Regions from separate parts of the Erwinia tasmaniensis Et1/99 genome, predicted to be linked through region 1. Evidence: riboswitches for the same ligand, from Rfam matches in the RefSeq annotation. Region 1 holds a riboswitch; the other holds the start of a gene.
What was found. Region 1 has a riboswitch for thiamine pyrophosphate ahead of thiD (bifunctional hydroxymethylpyrimidine kinase/phosphomethylpyrimidine kinase). Riboswitches for the same ligand answer to the same signal wherever they lie in the genome.
Positions count from the first base shown of each region.

Region 2: linked by a shared signal. The riboswitch ahead of thiC (phosphomethylpyrimidine synthase ThiC) and the one ahead of thiD (bifunctional hydroxymethylpyrimidine kinase/phosphomethylpyrimidine kinase) in region 1 are both predicted to bind thiamine pyrophosphate.

Region 1 is NC_010694.1:1,464,795-1,473,537, reverse strand. Features, by position in the region: gene mdtC (multidrug efflux RND transporter permease subunit MdtC) at 1-488, shown strand, start outside; gene ETA_RS07630 (hypothetical protein) at 493-681, shown strand; gene baeS (envelope stress sensor histidine kinase BaeS) at 682-2,067, shown strand; gene baeR (envelope stress response regulator BaeR) at 2,082-2,789, shown strand; gene trhP (prephenate-dependent tRNA uridine(34) hydroxylase TrhP) at 2,939-4,321, shown strand; gene yegS (lipid kinase YegS) at 4,724-5,626, shown strand; gene thiD (bifunctional hydroxymethylpyrimidine kinase/phosphomethylpyrimidine kinase) at 5,672-6,472, opposite strand; TPP riboswitch at 6,617-6,715, opposite strand; gene ETA_RS07600 (hypothetical protein) at 7,252-7,503, shown strand; gene ETA_RS07595 (GNAT family N-acetyltransferase) at 7,810-8,232, shown strand; gene ETA_RS07590 (hypothetical protein) at 8,268-8,513, shown strand; gene apbC (iron-sulfur cluster carrier protein ApbC) at 8,552-8,743, opposite strand, start outside.
Region 2 is NC_010694.1:197,386-206,128, reverse strand. Features, by position in the region: gene ETA_RS01900 (YjaG family protein) at 1-315, opposite strand, end outside; gene nfi (deoxyribonuclease V) at 381-1,046, opposite strand; gene hemE (uroporphyrinogen decarboxylase) at 1,081-2,148, opposite strand; gene nudC (NAD(+) diphosphatase) at 2,341-3,126, opposite strand; gene ETA_RS01880 (Rsd/AlgQ family anti-sigma factor) at 3,198-3,704, shown strand; TPP riboswitch at 3,832-3,932, shown strand; gene thiC (phosphomethylpyrimidine synthase ThiC) at 4,023-5,957, shown strand; gene thiE (thiamine phosphate synthase) at 5,954-6,598, shown strand; gene ETA_RS01865 (aminotransferase-like domain-containing protein) at 6,778-8,265, opposite strand; gene ETA_RS01860 (DUF1127 domain-containing protein) at 8,442-8,630, shown strand; gene uraH (hydroxyisourate hydrolase) at 8,702-8,743, opposite strand, start outside.

The sequences.
Region 1 (8,743 bases):
TCTATATCGTGCTGGGTATCCTGTATGAGAGCTACGTTCACCCGCTGACGATCCTCTCCACCCTGCCCTCGGCAGGGGTGGGGGCGCTGCTGGCGCTGGAACTGTTTAACGCGCCGTTCAGCCTGATTGCACTGATTGGCATTCTGCTGCTAATTGGTATCGTCAAGAAGAACGCCATTATGATGGTCGATTTTGCCCTTCAGGCACAACGTCAGGAGGGAATGACCGCACGCGAGGCCATTTTCCAGGCCAGCCTGCTGCGTTTTCGCCCGATTATCATGACCACGCTGGCGGCTCTGCTCGGCGCCCTGCCGCTGGCGCTCGGCAGCGGGGACGGCGCGGAACTGCGCCAGCCGCTGGGGATTACCATTGTCGGTGGGCTGGTAATGAGCCAGCTACTGACGCTGTTCACCACGCCGGTGGTCTATCTTTATATGGATAAACTGCGGCGCAGACCGCGCTGGCTGCCAGTAGAGGAGAAAAGCTGATCGCATGACAACCTCCCCCGCTTCGCTGCGCTGGCATCGGTGGATTATGGCCCCCAGCGTCCTTATGCAGACGCTGAATACCACCAGCGTTAACATCGCTCTGCCGTCGATGGCCGCCAACCTGCATGAAAATCTGCTGCGCCTGCGTGGCGCGCTATCTGCTGCACGGCCGGCTCGCAGAAGGAAGCATTAAATGTTGGCTAAATTACGTATTGGGATTACCGCCAAACTGTTCGCCGCCATCTTATCCACCTGCATGTTGGTGCTGGTCACCATGCACTGGGGGGTACGGCTCAGTTTCGAGCACGGCTTTGTTGACTATATCAAACGCGGCAACGAGCAGCGGCTGATCCTGCTGGCCAATGCGCTGGGCGATGAGTATCAGCAGCACGGCAGCTGGGATTTTCTGCGTAATAACAACAAGCTGGTCTATAACATCCTGCACTCGCTGGAACAGAACCCGGACGCTAACGCCCAGCTGCCGCCTCACGGCTGGCGCACGCCGTTCTGGATCATCGATCGCCAATCCACGGTGATGATCGGACCGCGTACGCCGCTACCGCCAGAAAGCTCACGACGGAGTATTACCACCGGCGATGGTACGGTGGTGGGCTGGGTGATTGGCTCTCCTCCCGAACGGCTGACGCGCAGCGCCGATATCAACTTTGACCAGCAGCAAAGGCGCACCAGTTGGATGATCGTCGGCCTGACGATGCTGCTGGCCGCGCTGGTCACCTGGCTGATGTCTCGCGGGCTGCTGGCTCCGGTTAAACGGCTGGTCGAGGGGACACACCACCTTGCCGCCGGGAATTTTACCAGCCGGGTTGAGGCCTCCAGCCGGGACGAACTGGGCAGGCTGGCACAGGACTTTAACCGCCTGGCCAGCACGCTGGAAAAAAACGAAAGCATGAGGCGGGCCTTTATGGCCGACATTTCCCACGAGCTACGCACCCCGCTGGCGATCCTGCGTGGCGAGCTGGAAGCAATCCAGGACGGCGTGCGCAAACTGACTCCCCAATCGATTATGTCTTTACAGGGCGAGGTCGCGACATTAACCAAACTGGTTGATGATGTGCACCAGCTGTCGCTCTCCGATGAAGGGGCGCTCGCCTATCGTAAAGGCCACACCGATCTCGTACCGCTACTGGAGCTGGCATCGGGGAACTTTCGCCATCTTTTTACACAGCATCCGCTAACCCTGACCCTCTCACTGCCGCAGCAGGCGGCCCAGTTTGGCGATCCGGACCGCCTGATACAGCTGTTTACCAATCTGTTGGAAAACAGTCTGCGCTATACCGACCCCGGCGGCACGTTGCATATCACCCTGCTGTCATCTTCTGACGGCAATTTGCTGCACTTTGATGACAGTGCACCAGGGATCGGCGATCGGCAGCGGGAACAGATTTTTGACCGCTTCTATCGGGCGGACGCCTCGCGCAGCCGTGCCAGCGGCGGCTCGGGGCTGGGGCTGGCTATCTGCCAGAATATCGTCGAAGCTCATGACGGGACCATCGTTGCCGATCACTCCGCTGCCGGAGGGGTAAGAATTACGATACACTTGCCGTCTAAAACTCATTGACCCAGGCTGATGATATGAACCAGGCCCGCACCATCCCGTTGATTTTGATCGTTGAAGACGAGCCAAAACTTGGGCAGCTGATGATTGACTATTTGCAGGCCGCTAATTATCACACCCATCATCTGCTGCGCGGGGATGAAGTGGTGGATTGGGTGAAGCTGCACGCCCCGGACCTGGTGCTGCTGGATCTGATGCTGCCGGGAATGGACGGGCTGTCGGTATGCCGTGAGCTGCGCAGCTTTTCCGAACTGCCGGTGGTGATGGTTACCGCAAAAATCGAAGAGATCGACCGTCTGCTCGGGCTGGAGATCGGCGCGGATGACTACATCTGCAAGCCCTTCAGCCCACGGGAAATGGTGGCACGGGTGAAAGCTATCCTTAAGCGCTGCCAGCGCGGTTCGCAGAAAACGCTTCCGGTTTCGCCGCTGCAGGTTGATGAACAACGCTTTCAGGCAAGCTGGGATGATAAACCGCTCGACCTCACTCCGGCCGAGTTTCGCCTGCTAAAAACGCTGTCGCAGCAGCCGGGCAAGGTGTTTTCACGCGAACAGCTGCTGAACCATTTGTATGATGACTATCGGGTCGTAACCGATCGCACCATCGACAGCCATATTAAAAATTTGCGCCGTAAGCTCGAGGCGCTGGATGCCGAACAACCGTTTATTCGTGCGGTATACGGCATCGGCTATCGCTGGGAGTCAGATAGCTGTCGTTTGATTTAGATCAACTTTTCCCCATAGCCGCCGCCTTACAATCCCGCGCACCCGGACAGACGGTCGCGCAGCCATGGTCATCCCCCACGCTTAATGGCAATTTCATTGCTCCCCTGTCCATCATCACCGTTTCTGACCTGATATCAGACTGAGAGATTATGTTTAAACCGGAACTGCTTTCTCCGGCCGGGACACTGAAAAATATGCGTTACGCGTTCGCGTATGGCGCAGACGCCGTGTATGCCGGTCAGCCTCGCTACAGCCTGCGCGTGCGCAATAACGAATTCAACCATCAGAACCTGGCGACCGGGATCGACGAAGCGCACGCGCTCGGTAAAAAATTCTATGTGGTGGTCAATATTGCGCCGCATAATGCCAAGCTTAAAACCTTTATCCGTGACCTGGAGCCGGTGGTCGCCATGCGGCCCGATGCGCTAATCATGTCCGATCCCGGCCTGATTATGCTGGTGCGTGAGGCTTTTCCACAGATGCCGATCCATCTGTCGGTTCAGGCTAATGCGGTTAACTGGGCTACGGTGACGTTCTGGCAGCAGATGGGGCTGAGCCGGGTGATCCTGTCACGAGAGCTGTCGCTGGATGAGATTGCTGAAATACGCCAGCAGGTGCCGGAGATGGAGCTGGAGATTTTTGTCCACGGCGCGCTGTGTATGGCATATTCCGGCCGCTGCCTGCTTTCCGGCTATATCAACAGGCGCGATCCCAATCAGGGCACCTGCACAAACGCCTGCCGCTGGGAATATAACGTGCAGGAAGGCAGGGAGGACGAGATCGGCAATATCGTACACCGCCAGCAGCCTGACGCTGTGCAGCAGGTTGAACCCACTCTCGGCGTGGGTCAACCCACCGATAAAGTCTTTATGATCGAGGAAGCGCTGCGGCCAGGCGAATATATGACCGCTCACGAAGACCAGCACGGCACCTATATCATGAACTCAAAGGATCTGCGCGCCGTTGCCCACGTGGAGCGCCTGACGCAGATGGGCATTCATTCTCTGAAAATTGAAGGTCGGACAAAGTCTTACTATTACTGTGCGCGCACCGCCCAGGTTTATCGCCGCGCCATCGACGACGCCGCCGCAGGAAAACCGTTTGATTCCGGACTGTTAACCACGCTGGAAGGGCTGGCGCACCGTGGCTACACCGAAGGCTTCCTGCGCCGTCATACCCATGACAGCTATCAGAGCTACGATGCCGGCTATTCCGTTTCTGAACGCCAGCAGTTTGTCGGAGAGTTCACCGGCCTGCGCCGTGGCCCGTTGGCACAGGTGGACGTAAAAAATAAATTTAGCGTTGGCGACAGCCTGGAATTAATGACGCCGGCTGGGAATATCAATTTTGTCCTGACCCGAATGGAGAACGGCAAAGCGCAGCAGACGGAAGTGGCGCCGGGAAACGGTCATCTGGTCTGGCTGCCGCTCCCGGAAGAGGTTGATTTACGCTGGGCGCTCTTAATGCGTAACCTTTCTGGAAGCGATACACGCCAGCCTTACGCAACGGGAACGGAAAAAAAAGTTTCATAAGGTGATTAATTTTAGAATGCGATCACAGTAACCGGCCTCGTTTACTGCCAATATCCACGGGCTCCTAACAATTAAAATCCAAATAGCATCACCATCTGTTCTGATCCGTGTCGGCAAAGACATGAAGGATGAATAATGGTTTTTACCTATTCGACCCACATGGCTCCTCCCTGCGGGTCGCTTCTTTTTTTTGAGGCAACATTCTCGATCCCGCCGCGCTACCCGCTCCCTGTCAGAAATATTATTCTGTTATACAAACTGATAACCCGTCGTGCTTGCCAGAAAACCGTTGTCCTATCGCCCTTTTTAAGAAAAGTTTCCACTTTCTTCCCCTGGGTTACTCATCTTCGGCAAGTTATGCTATAGATTGATGCAAACTGTGATTGCCTTCAGGGAAAAAAAATGGAAACACATTCAGTGACTCTGGCGATTTTAAACGGCAAGAATGCCGGTAATGAAGAACTGCGCCAGGCAATTTCAACTCTGCGCGAAGAGGGTTTTCAGCTGGAAGTCCGCGTGACGTGGGAATATGGCGATGGCGAGCGCTACGTTCACGAGGCGGTAAAGCTGAACGCCGCCACGGTGATTGCAGCCGGTGGCGATGGCACCATTAATGAGGTTGCCACCGCGCTGGCAGGGATCGAGCCCACGCAGCGTCCGGTGCTGGGACTGGTACCGCTGGGTACCGCCAACGATTTTGCCAGCAGCGCCGGCATTCCAATGGAAATGGAAAACGCCCTGCGCCTGGCGATACTTGGCAAAGCAGCGCCGATTGACCTCGCCAGGGTTAATCAGGATCGCTACTTTATCAACATGGCCACCGGCGGTTTCGGCACGCGTATCACCAGCGAAACGCCGGAAAAACTGAAATCGGCTCTCGGTGGCATCTCCTACCTTATTCACGGCCTGACGCGCATGGATACCCTGAAAGCCGACAGCTGTACGCTGGAAGGCCCTGATTTCTCCTGGCAGGGAGATGCGCTGGTGATCGGCATTGGTAACGGCCGCCAGGCCGGAGGCGGCCAGCTTCTGTGCCCTACCGCGCTGATCAACGACGGTAAACTGGAGTTAAGTATCGCCCCCTCACAGGATCTGCTGCCAACGCTGATGCACAAACTGACCAGCGCAGAGGACAAAAACCCGAACCTGGTTACCGCCTCTTTGCCGTGGCTAACCATCCGCGCGCCGCATGAGATGACCTTTAATCTCGACGGCGAACCGCTGAGCGGCACCGAATTCCATATTGAGGTGCTGCCGGACGCGCTGGAGTGCCGCCTGCCGCCCTCCTGCGAACTTCTGTCATAACCAGCGACCCGCCGGATAAGTCTTACGTCTTATCCGACGGGCGATCTACCACCATTGGTGGAAATGATGAACCGGTCCCTGCCCGTGGCCGACCTCCAGCGTATCCGCCTGCGCCAGCGCGCCCTGCAACCACTGTTTCGCTGCCTGCACGGTGTCAGCCCAGTTAGCGTAACGCGGACGCAGCGCCGCCAGCGCCGCCGACAGCGTACAGCCGGTGCCGTGCGTATTGCGCGTGGCGATGCGGGCCGCGGTAAAGCGCTGCTCACCCTCGGCCGTAAACAGCCAGTCCGGGCTTTCCGACTGGCTTAGATGGCCCCCCTTCATCAGTACAGCACGGCATCCCAGCGCCAGCAGCGCCCTGCCCTGTTCGCGCATGGCCGCTTCATCACCTGCCGGGGCGCAATCGAGTAGCGCAGCCGCTTCCGGCAAATTCGGCGTTATCAGGGAAACCTGCGGCAGCAGAAGCGTGCGCAGCGCGGCAACGGCACCGGGAGCAAGCAGCGCATCGCCGCTTTTCGCCAGCATCACCGTATCCAACACCACCCAGGGCACGCCGGCATTTTTCAACCGCTGCGCCACCACCTCAACGATATCACTGTCCGCCAGCATGCCAATTTTAATCGTGTCGATACGCACGTCAGACAGCACGGAATCCAGCTGCGCCGCAACGAAATCCGCGTCAACGCGCATGACGGACTGTACGCCGGTGGTGTTTTGTGCCACCAGTGCGGTTATCACACTGGTGCCGTAGGCTTTTAACGCTGAGAAGGCTTTCAGATCGGCCTGAATACCGGCTCCGCCGCTTGGGTCAGTGCCGGCGATGGTCATGGCGTTGATGCGTTTCATACCGGCGCCTCCGCTTTTTCAGCGGCGATGAGCATCGCCGGGAAATGCGGGTGAAAAAAGGTGATGGCGTGGGCCACTTCAACGTGGCTAAGGGCTTGAGGTTGGATCATTTTAGCTCCCAACCGGCGATCAAGAAGGCAATGCCGTTCAGGCATCTGACTTCCCTACGCTGGCATTATCCAGTTCAGGTTCGACGGGTATTTCTCAGCCATACCTTAAGGTCTGGCACCCCGAGTCATTTAAAATCGAAATTAGCTACTTGAGATTAACGTCCCGTTCATCTCCTGTCCGGATAATGCCTGTGGGAAGTCAAAGACACAACCCCCCTGCGCTTCGGCTTGTGAACCACAAGGACAGGCCTCTGACAAAAAAAAACCGCTTACCCCAGCCGGGGTTTTATTCCAAAGGGAAATATGGCCTGGTACCGGAAAGGGGCAGAATGACTAAAGAGATCTGTCTCTACGATAAGATCTATGCAGTCGCCTGAAATCGTTGTTGGAAATGATTTTTTGCCCGTTATTAACCGATGTGCCCATGATTGTAATAATGAATCCGTATTCATCACGAGGGTGAGTTAAGCAAATTCTCTTTCCGACAACCGATCGCAAAAGTGAATATTCCCAGATATATCCACTGCAAGTAGATATATATTCGACATTAAAGCACATTGTCATTACTTAATTAAATAATTAGCATAATCACGGCATACGGACGTCAGATTTAATGTAATAGAATTTACCGGATATATCATTTCATCCCCCTCTGAAAAGGATTTTATCATGAGCCATAACGCAAAAAAAACGAGTGGTCCGCTGGCTTCAGTGGCTGCAAAAACGCTGCACGACCCTAATGCGTCAGATTTACAAAAGGCGTTGGCGGGTTCTGCACTGTCACAGTCAGGTTCTGCCAACCAGACAAGTGGCGCGATGGAACACAAAGCATCGGCTGCGCTTCATGACCCAAATTCTGACGAATTGACTAAAAAACTGGCTGGTTCTGTTCTCTCTCAGGCGAATAAAGAACGTCAGTAATGCCAGAGCGGGGAAACCCGCTCGCTTTAGTCAAAACGGAGTGCACCGTCACCGCAGCAGCAAATATTGTGACATCTTTAAATACTCAGCCAGTCTTGCCCTCCACATTAAGTGATAACTATCCTCTCTCCACCCGGAGTCAAATACCGACAATGATAGCCCTTCCCCACGCCCGCTCTGCCTCTGCTACGCTAAACTGAACTCAACCCGCACAAAACCGCATGCTTTTTTCTTCATCAGCTGCGGCATTTTTGCGATAAACTTCGCAGCGTTGCCGTACGGCGTGTTGTTGACAGGAGTACCGCTTTGAAAATTCGCCCTTTTACTGAAGACGATCGTCCATTTTTACGCACGCTTTTTCTCGCTGCCCGCAAGAGCAGCTGGACATGGCGCGACGATAGCGAGTGGCAGCTGGAGGACTTTGATCGCGTCACGCTCGGTGAGAAGGTGCTGGTGGCAGAAGAAGATGGCCATCGCATCGGTTTTGCCGCCGTGCTGGATAGGGATAATTTCCTGCACAGCCTGTTTATCGACCCCAATCATCAGGGCAGCGGCGCTGGCAGCGCGCTGCTACAGGCGGTACAAAGCGGCTTTACCTCAACCGGCGCGCTTAAGTGCCAGACGGAGAATCTGCGCGCGCAAAGTTTTTATAAAAAGCATGGCTGGCGCGTTGTGGCTCAGGGGCAGAGCGAGCAGGGCGAATATCTGTTGATGCACTATGTGCTTTAATGGTCAGTTGATTCAAAAAGAAGGAAGCGTTAAAGATGAACAGACCGCCTTATGAACAGGCCGGGGTCAGTAAAACCGCCTGGGAGATGCTTCAATATCTGCAACGCATCGCTCGCGGCGATAGCACGTTTACCCTTCAGGATGTTCTGCTCAACCATCGCTGCAACGTGACGCCGGATAACGATTTTACCCTGCTCAACCAGCTGTTCGACGCCGGGAAGATTGATTACGACTACTCGATGGTGGACGGTTTTCAACAGCGCCTGGTGCGCCTGGCTTAGCGGCCGGGTCGAAAGCATCGGCCGCGTGACCGGGCAGTTTACAGCGCGCGGAAGGCAATATCTTCCGGGATAACGTCGCCCTGCCAGTAAAGCTGGGCGGCAACGTTTATCGCCAGCTGCCGATACAGCCGGGTAAATTCGCTGTCCGGGCGGCGAATGACCGTCGGCTCACCGATATCCAGATCTTCGCGCAGGCTGATATGCAGCGGCAGCTGACTCAGCAACCGGGT
Region 2 (8,743 bases), 1.3 Mb from region 1:
GTGCAGCAGTTCGCTCAGCGCCACACAGGCATCAATCGCCGGGTAAACGCCGTACAGGTCGTAATCCTCTGCGGAGGGGATCGCCTCCTCCAGCTTCTCCAGCTGACTGTCGAAGTTCACCTTCGCATCTTTCACCACCAGCGTTTCCCACAGAAGGTCAAGAATACGGCGATACAGCTGGCCGTCGCCAAAACCCGTTTGCTGGCAAAATTCGCGATAATTGGGGGCCATACGTTCACACAGGCAGGCCATAAAAGTAACGTGCTGCCAGCTTTCGAGCTTTTCCAGCCGTAAATGAATCGGATTACGTAACATATCGGGATCTCAGAATGAATGCACTTGCCGCAGTGTACCTGAAAAGCCTCGAGGCAGCACGGTAGCTAACCGCGCAATAGCGGGTCAGAAGCCGGACGTCGTGAGGCGACCGCATCTGCCCAGCGCGTGGGTTCCGGCAAACGATAGCCAAGCAGGCATTTTTGCACCCAGTCCAGCGCCGTCGCCTGACTCACCCGGTGGCCTGGGGAGATAAACAGGGGATTGCAGCGTGCCTTGCTGCGCAATACCCATCCCAGCTGCCGATCCTTATCCATCAGAGGCTGACAGCTACCTGGAGCCGCATCGGGCGGCGTGAACTGACCACATAAGCGCTTCTTGGCCACGCCGATAGTCGGCACATCCACCAGCAGGCCGAAGTGGCTGGCAACGCCAAGACGGCGCGGGTGGGCGATACCATGACCATCCACCAGCAGCAGGTCAGGACGCTGCGCCAGCTGGCACCACGCGGTTTCAAGCGCGGGCATTTCGCGAAATGACAGAAACCCCGGGATATAGGGCATGGCGGTGGCAATACGCGCCACCTGATGTTCGATAAGTTGTAAGGAGGGGTACTCAAGGACGACCAGCGCGGCGCGCGTGACCTCGCCCCCCTGTTCGAACCCGACGTCGGCACCGCCGATAAAACGCGGCGGCATAATATCGAAATCATCCTGGGTCACAACCTCGGCGGCGCGCTGCCTCTGCTGGTCGCGTAATGCGGCAAGATCCATAGCGTCCCCTTAACTATTTTTATCCCAGGAGGCGTTACCCGAGATGGTAAGGACGTGAAAGCCTGTGCACCGCTTCAACAAATGCCCCCGCATGCTCTGGCGGCACATCCTGATGAATACCGTGGCCAAGGTTAAAGACATGCCCGTTGCCATGGCCATAGCCTTCAAGGATACCGGCGACCTCCTGCTCGATACGTGCAGGAGAAGCGTACAGCATGGACGGGTCCATATTGCCCTGCAATGCGACCCGGTCACCTACTCGACGGCGCGCGTCGGCGAGATCCGTGGTCCAGTCAAGCCCCAGCGCATCGCAGCCGGTGGCGGCCATTGCTTCCAGCCACTGCCCGCCGCCTTTGGTAAACAGCGTAACGGGCACACGGCGCCCATCGTTTTCACGCAGCAGGCCATCGACGATTTTATGCATGTAGTTAAGCGAGAATTCTAGGTAATCACGCCCGGTCAGCACGCCGCCCCAGGTATCAAAAATCATTACCGACTGTGCCCCGGCGCGGATTTGTGCGTTCAGGTAGAGCGTCACGCTGTCGGCCAGCTTATCCAGCATGAGATGCAGGGTTTGTGGTTCGGCGTACATCATCTTTTTCAGTTTGGTAAAGGCTTTGCTGCTGCCGCCTTCAACCATATAGGTTGCCAACGTCCACGGGCTGCCGGAGAAGCCGATCAGCGGCACTTCGCCGTTGAGGTTTTTACGGATGGTGCGCACCGCATTCATCACGTAGCCCAGCTCCTGCTCAGGATCGGGGATCGGCAGCTTTTCGACATCGGCACGGCAGGTGACAGGGGAGGAGAAGCGCGGGCCTTCACCCGTTTCGAAATAGAGCCCCAGCCCCATCGCATCGGGGATGGTCAGAATATCGGAGAACAGGATCGCCGCATCCAGCGCGTAGCGCCGTAGCGGTTGCAGCGTGACTTCACAGGCCAGTTCCGCATTTTTGCACAGCGACATAAAGTCACCGGCAACGGCGCGGGTGGCTTTGTATTCCGGCAGATAACGCCCGGCCTGGCGCATCATCCATACCGGTGTAACATCAACTGGCTGACGCAGCAGGGCGCGCAGATAACGATCGTTCTTCAGTTCACTCATCACAGGACTCTCTCTCCAATCAGGCCGGTAGTGTAACATTCATTGGAATTTGCGGTGGTTCAGCGCTTAAAAAAATGCCTGCCGTGTAACAGCCCATAGCCGTACCGTTACGCTGTTACATCGTGTTATCTGACCGCACACATTCGTCATTAAGAATGGAAAACCGACTAAAAAATCATGCATTTGTCTCTACTAACGTTCGCCGTTTTCCTCTTGCGCACGGCATAGCGCCACCGTATCTTCAATAAGGCGGCGTGCAACCGTACCGGCAGGCGGCAATAGCGGTAAGGCATCGTAGCGATACCAGCCGGCATCGATCAGCTCTTTCCGATCGATACTGATTTCGCCATCGTCATAGTCGGCCATAAACGCCACCATCAGCGACTGGGGAAAAGGCCAGGGCTGGGAGGTCACATAACGCAGGTTTTTAACTTTAATGCTGCTCTCCTCCATCACCTCGCGCGCCACGGTCTGCTCCAGGGTTTCACCCACTTCGACAAAGCCGGCGAGCACGGTATAGATCCCGTTACGATGGCGTGTGTGCTGCGCCAGCAGGATCTCCGCCCCCCGGCGAATCGCGACGATAATGCAGGGAGCAATTTGCGGATAGTAACGCTGGCGGCAGTGATGACATAAGCAGGCCCATTCCGTTCTGCTGTTGTGCATTTTATGCCCACAGTAGCCGCACCACTGGTGTGAGCGGAAAAACTCCGCCAGCTGGATACCGCGTCCGGCAAGGCGAAAAAGAGCGCTATCCCGATCGAGCAGCTGACGTAAAGATCCCATGTCATCAGGGCGCGATCCACGGATCAACCACACCGCTTCCCCCTGCCACTCGCCAATGCGCGATCCTGACGATCCCGCCAGTCCCAGCGAGGCGGCGTCACCATGCGGCAGCTCCCCTGCGGGCAACCAAATTTTATGTTCCTCGCTGACAACCCACCAGCCAGCGTCTATGCTTACGATTTCACGTTCCATAATTTGCTCATTATCCTCAGCTTAAAACTGGATTGAGGTCAGGGGTGAAAATAATATTCACGGAGTTATACATGCTTAACCAGTTAGACGTCCTCACCGCGCGCGTTGGCGGATGCAGTGACCTGGTAGACTTTTGTCTTCGTTCCCGCAGGCAGCTACTGGTTACGTATTATCAAATGGCTGGCATAAAGCCTAACAAGGAATCCTCCACCCCGCTTGATGAAAAAGCACTGGACGCCTTCTGCCAGAATCTGGTGGATTACCTTTCCAAAGGACATTTCACCCTGTATGAGCGCTTCATTCAGGAGCTGGAAGGGACTGAGCTGCTGGCAGCGGCGGCGCTGATTTATCCCTCTTTACAGGAAAATACCGCGCAGATTATGCAGCTGTACGATACGCATTTTGAGGCAGCCATCGACCATAATAGCGATCGCGGCTTTCAGCAGGCGCTCTCCGTGGTCGGTGAAGCCCTTGAGTCGCGCTTCACGCTTGAGGATAAATTTATTCAGCTGGCGCTAAAAAAAAATGCCGGGGTACAGCCCGCGGCTAACGATGCCTCCCTCGCCCGTCCGGCCTGAAGGATGAATTGACGGCGAATACCTTGTAGTTTTCAGAAAGCCCCTTTATGCTGAATGGGGTTAAGGTGAGCTTCCTTCACTTAATTTCAAGATTGAGGTTTCTGGCGTCGTAGCCAGGAAATCAGTCAATATCTTGTCGGAGTGCCCTTCGGGGCTGAGACCGTTAATTCGGGATCCGCGGAACCTGATCAGGTTAGTACCTGCGAAGGGAACAAGAGTAAATCAGTGTTGACGATGAAACATGCCGTTTTCGCATATCGTTTTCATTACTCCCGCCTCCAGGCAAGCCAATTTCCGCACCATTATCAGGAAGTTGCTATGTCTATCGTTGAAAAAAAAACCACCCGCCGTGAGCAACGCGCCCAGGCGCAGCAGTTTATCGACTCGTTGCAGGGCAGCGCTTTTCCCAATTCAAAACGTATTTGGCTGACCGGCTCACAGCCGGATATTCGCGTGCCGATGCGTGAAATCCAGCTTAGCCCTACCGTGACGGGCGGCAGCAAAGAGAACCCAACGCGGGTCGACAATGAGCCGGTGCCGGTCTATGACACCGCGGGCCCCTATGGTGACCCGGAGGCAATCATTGATGTTCATGCCGGGCTGGCCAAACTGCGCCATGACTGGATCGCTAATCGCGGCGATACGCAACAGATCGATGAACTTAGCTCGTCCTACACCCAGGAACGCCTGGCCGATGAAGGGCTGGACCATCTGCGTTTCGACAATCTGCCGCGTCCACGACGCGCGCGTGCCGGCCACTGCGTGACCCAAATGCACTATGCACGCCTTGGCGTGATCACGCCGGAAATGGAATTTATTGCCATCCGCGAGAATATGGGGCGCGAACGTATTCGCGGTGAGGTCCTGCTACAGCAGCATCCGGGTAACAGCTTTGGTGCCAGCCTGCCGCAAAACATCACTCCTGAATTTGTCCGCCAGGAAGTCGCCGCAGGGCGTGCCATTATTCCCGCCAATATCAACCACCCGGAATCAGAGCCGATGATTATTGGCCGTAATTTCCTGGTGAAAATTAATGCCAATATCGGTAACTCGGCGGTCAGTTCCTCTATCGAAGAGGAGGTTGAGAAGCTGGTCTGGTCGGCGCGCTGGGGTGCGGATACGGTAATGGACCTGTCTACCGGGCGTTACATTCATGAAACCCGCGAGTGGATACTGCGTAACAGCCCGGTTCCCATTGGTACGGTGCCAATCTATCAGGCGCTGGAAAAAGTCAACGGCGTGGCGGAAGACCTCAACTGGGAAATCTTCCGCGATACCCTGCTGGAACAGGCTGAACAGGGCGTCGACTACTTCACCATCCATGCCGGCGTGCTGCTGCGCTATGTGCCGATGACCGCTAAACGTCTGACCGGCATCGTGTCACGCGGCGGATCGATTATGGCGAAATGGTGCCTGTCACATCATCAGGAGAGTTTTCTCTATCTGCATTTCCGTGAAATCTGCGAAATCTGCGCCGCTTATGATGTCTCCCTGTCGCTCGGTGACGGCCTGCGCCCCGGCTCGATTCAGGATGCCAACGATGAGGCCCAGTTCGCCGAGCTGCGTACCTTGGGTGAACTGACCAAAATCGCCTGGGAATACGATGTGCAGGTGATGATTGAAGGCCCGGGCCATGTGCCGATGCAGATGATCCGCACCAACATGACCGAACAGCTGGAACACTGCCACGAAGCGCCTTTCTATACGCTCGGCCCGCTGACCACCGATATCGCCCCGGGTTACGATCACTTCACCTCCGGCATTGGGGCCGCGATGATTGGCTGGTTTGGCTGCGCCATGCTGTGCTACGTGACGCCTAAGGAACACCTTGGTCTGCCGAACAAAGAGGACGTCAAACAGGGGCTGATCACCTATAAAATCGCGGCGCACGCCGCCGACCTGGCTAAGGGTCATCCCGGCGCACAGATCCGCGATAACGCCATGTCAAAAGCGCGTTTTGAATTCCGTTGGGAAGATCAGTTTAACCTTGCGCTCGATCCGCATACCGCCCGCGCCTATCACGATGAAACCCTGCCACAGGAGTCCGGCAAAGTGGCGCACTTCTGTTCAATGTGCGGGCCGAAGTTCTGTTCCATGAAAATTACCCAGGAAGTGCGGGAATACGCGGCACGACAGGAAGCGGAAGCCAGGCCCGTCGAGATTGGCATGGCACAAATGTCGCATGAATTTCGTCACCGGGGAGGCGAGCTTTATCATCGCGCGGATAGCCTGATGACGGAGGAAAAAGAGTGAGCCGTGGCGCATTCCCAACCACCGCAGCGCGCCTGGGGCTTTATCCGGTCGTGGACAGCGTGGAATGGATAGCCCGCCTGCTGGACGCGGGCGTTCGCACCATTCAGCTGCGTATCAAGGACCGGACAGAGCAAGAGGTCGACGCACAGGTTGCCGAGGCGATAACCCTCGGCAAACGCTATCAGGCGCGGCTGTTTATCAACGACTACTGGCGGCTGGCCGTGAAGTATCAGGCATACGGCGTGCATCTGGGTCAGGGGGATCTCAACAGTGCCGATCTCGACGCTATCCACGCTGCCGGACTGCGTCTTGGGCTGTCGACCCATGATGACGCCGAGCTGGATCGTGCCCTGGCAGAGCGACCATCGTACGTCGCGCTGGGTCATGTATTTCCCACCCAGACCAAAGATATGCCCTCCGCTCCACAGGGGGTGGCGGCGCTGACGCGCTATGTGAAGCGGCTGCCGGGCATCTCTACCGTAGCAATTGGCGGCATCAGCCTGGAGCGTGCGCCTGCGGTTATGGCTAGCGGCGTGGGCAGTATTGCCGTGGTGAGCGCCATCACGCAAGCGCGCGACTGGCAGGCGGCAACGCGTCAACTGCTGGCGCTGGCTGAAGCGTCACGTCCGTCCAGGGTTTAGCCGCGCTCAGTGCGTAAGCACAGGCGATCTCTGGAAGATATGGCACAGATAAATGTCATTTCAGGTAACGCATAAAATAAGTCGTGAAGGTCACGCACAGCCCTGTCGTCACGCGCTTTTCATTCTGCATAAGGCTTATAGAGTGGGTCTGCCGGTGGCAATAACGCCGCCGGCCAGGGTCAGTCATTTTCCTTTAGGCTTGCCCTGCCCTCCTCCCTTTCCTGATGCTGCGACCGCTCCACCAGCGATGAGCAGGAGAGCACGGCTTTCTTCAACGCTGTACCCAGGATCGCCAGCGCGCGCTCCGTTTTGTCGGTAAACGCATGGGCGTAGCTGAGCCGCAGGCAGTTGCGGTATTTTCCCGCAGCCGAGAACAGTGACCCCACGGCGATCTGTATGCCGGACCGGCGCAGGTTCTCATTGAGTCGGTAAGCATCAAAGGGTTCCGGCAGCTCCACCCAAATAAGAAATCCCCCCTGTGGGCGCGTCACGCAGATACCACAGGGAAAATGATGCCGCACCCGGCAGGTGAATGTTTCCAGATTACGCTGGTAGTAATGACGCATACGCCGCAGATGAGGCTGATAATGCCCCTGACGAATAAAGGCGGCGACCGCCATCTGGGTCTGGGTCGCCGTGGAACCCGTACTGATATATTTCATATGCAGCACCCGGTCAAAATAACGTCCTGGCGCAACCCAACCCACGCGTAACCCTGGCGCCAGGGTTTTGGAGAATGAACTGCATAGCAGCACGCGGCCATCAATATCCAGCGACTTGATGGTGATCGGACGTGGGTAGTCAAAAGCCAGCTCGCCGTAGACATCATCTTCAATAATAGCGGCGTCGAAGCGCTGGGCCAGCGTCAGCAAAGCCTGTTTGCGCGCCGCGGGCATGATAAACCCCAGCGGATTGTTACAGTTGGGCACGACCACGACCGCCTTAATGGGCCACTGTTCGAAGGCCAGTTCAAGCGCCTCCAGGCTGATACCGCTCTGCGGATCCGTTGGAATTTCAATGACGCGGATACCAAAGCCGCGCAGGATTTGCATCGTACCGTGGAAAGCGGGTGATTCAACGGCAATAATATCCCCCGGCTGGCACGTTGCCCGAATCGAAACCGACAGCGCTTCATGGCAGCCGGTGGTGACAACAATATCGTCTGCGGTCGTTCGGCAACCGCTATCGATCATCAGCCGGGCAATCTGTTCACGCAGTTCTGGTACGCCATACAGATTGTCATAATTCAGCAGGCGTGGGTCCTGCTGGTGCGCAAGCCTGCCGATAATTTTCCATAGCGGCTTCAGCGTTGAAGCATCGATATTTGGCGTACCGCTGCCCAACGGCAGCACATCGGCATCCAGCCGGGCAGTCAGCAGATCCATCACCGCATCCCATTGAGTGATTTCAACCGGACGCTGTACCGGGCGCGTAATGGGAGGCAATGGCGGCGTGACGCCCTGCCGTGCAACAAAGTAGCCCGAACGCGGCTGCGCAGCAATCAGCTGTTTTTCCTCCAGCAGGGAGTACGCCTGCTGCACGGTACTGATGCTGACACCATGCTCGGCACTCAACGATCTTACCGAAGGCAGCCGCTCGCCAGCCTGATATAACCCCTGTTCAATACGTTGTGCCAGCAGGGTCGCCAGCCGTTGATAGCGCGTCATCGTATCCAGCTCCACTCTCAGTAAGGCGATAAACCAGTACAGATTGCTGTAAATATCAGCATTCAGAGCCAGTATCTTGCAATCTGTATGTCAATAAAAGCGGATATTTGCATCTGTATTAAAAATAGTCCTGACGACACAATGATGCTTATAGTAGAGGTGTTCGGGAGGTCACGATGGAGTTTGAACAGAACAGAGCGGCAAAACCAGTTAGCTGGATGTTAATCAGAACCTTTTTTATCGTCCCTTATCGGCGCTGGCAGGCGCGACGTCTTCGCGCCTGCACCCGTAAAGTTTTATCAAGGCTGAACGATTCGCAGCTGAAGGATATCGGACTGACCGGCGAAGATGTACGGCGTCTATAGGTGATGTGGCTTGGGCGCTGCAGTCTGCGCCCCGGGCAACGGAGCGGTTCTCCCTCCGTTGCTTTTTTTTATCAGTTACCGCGATAGGTCGAATAGCCATACTGACTGAGCAA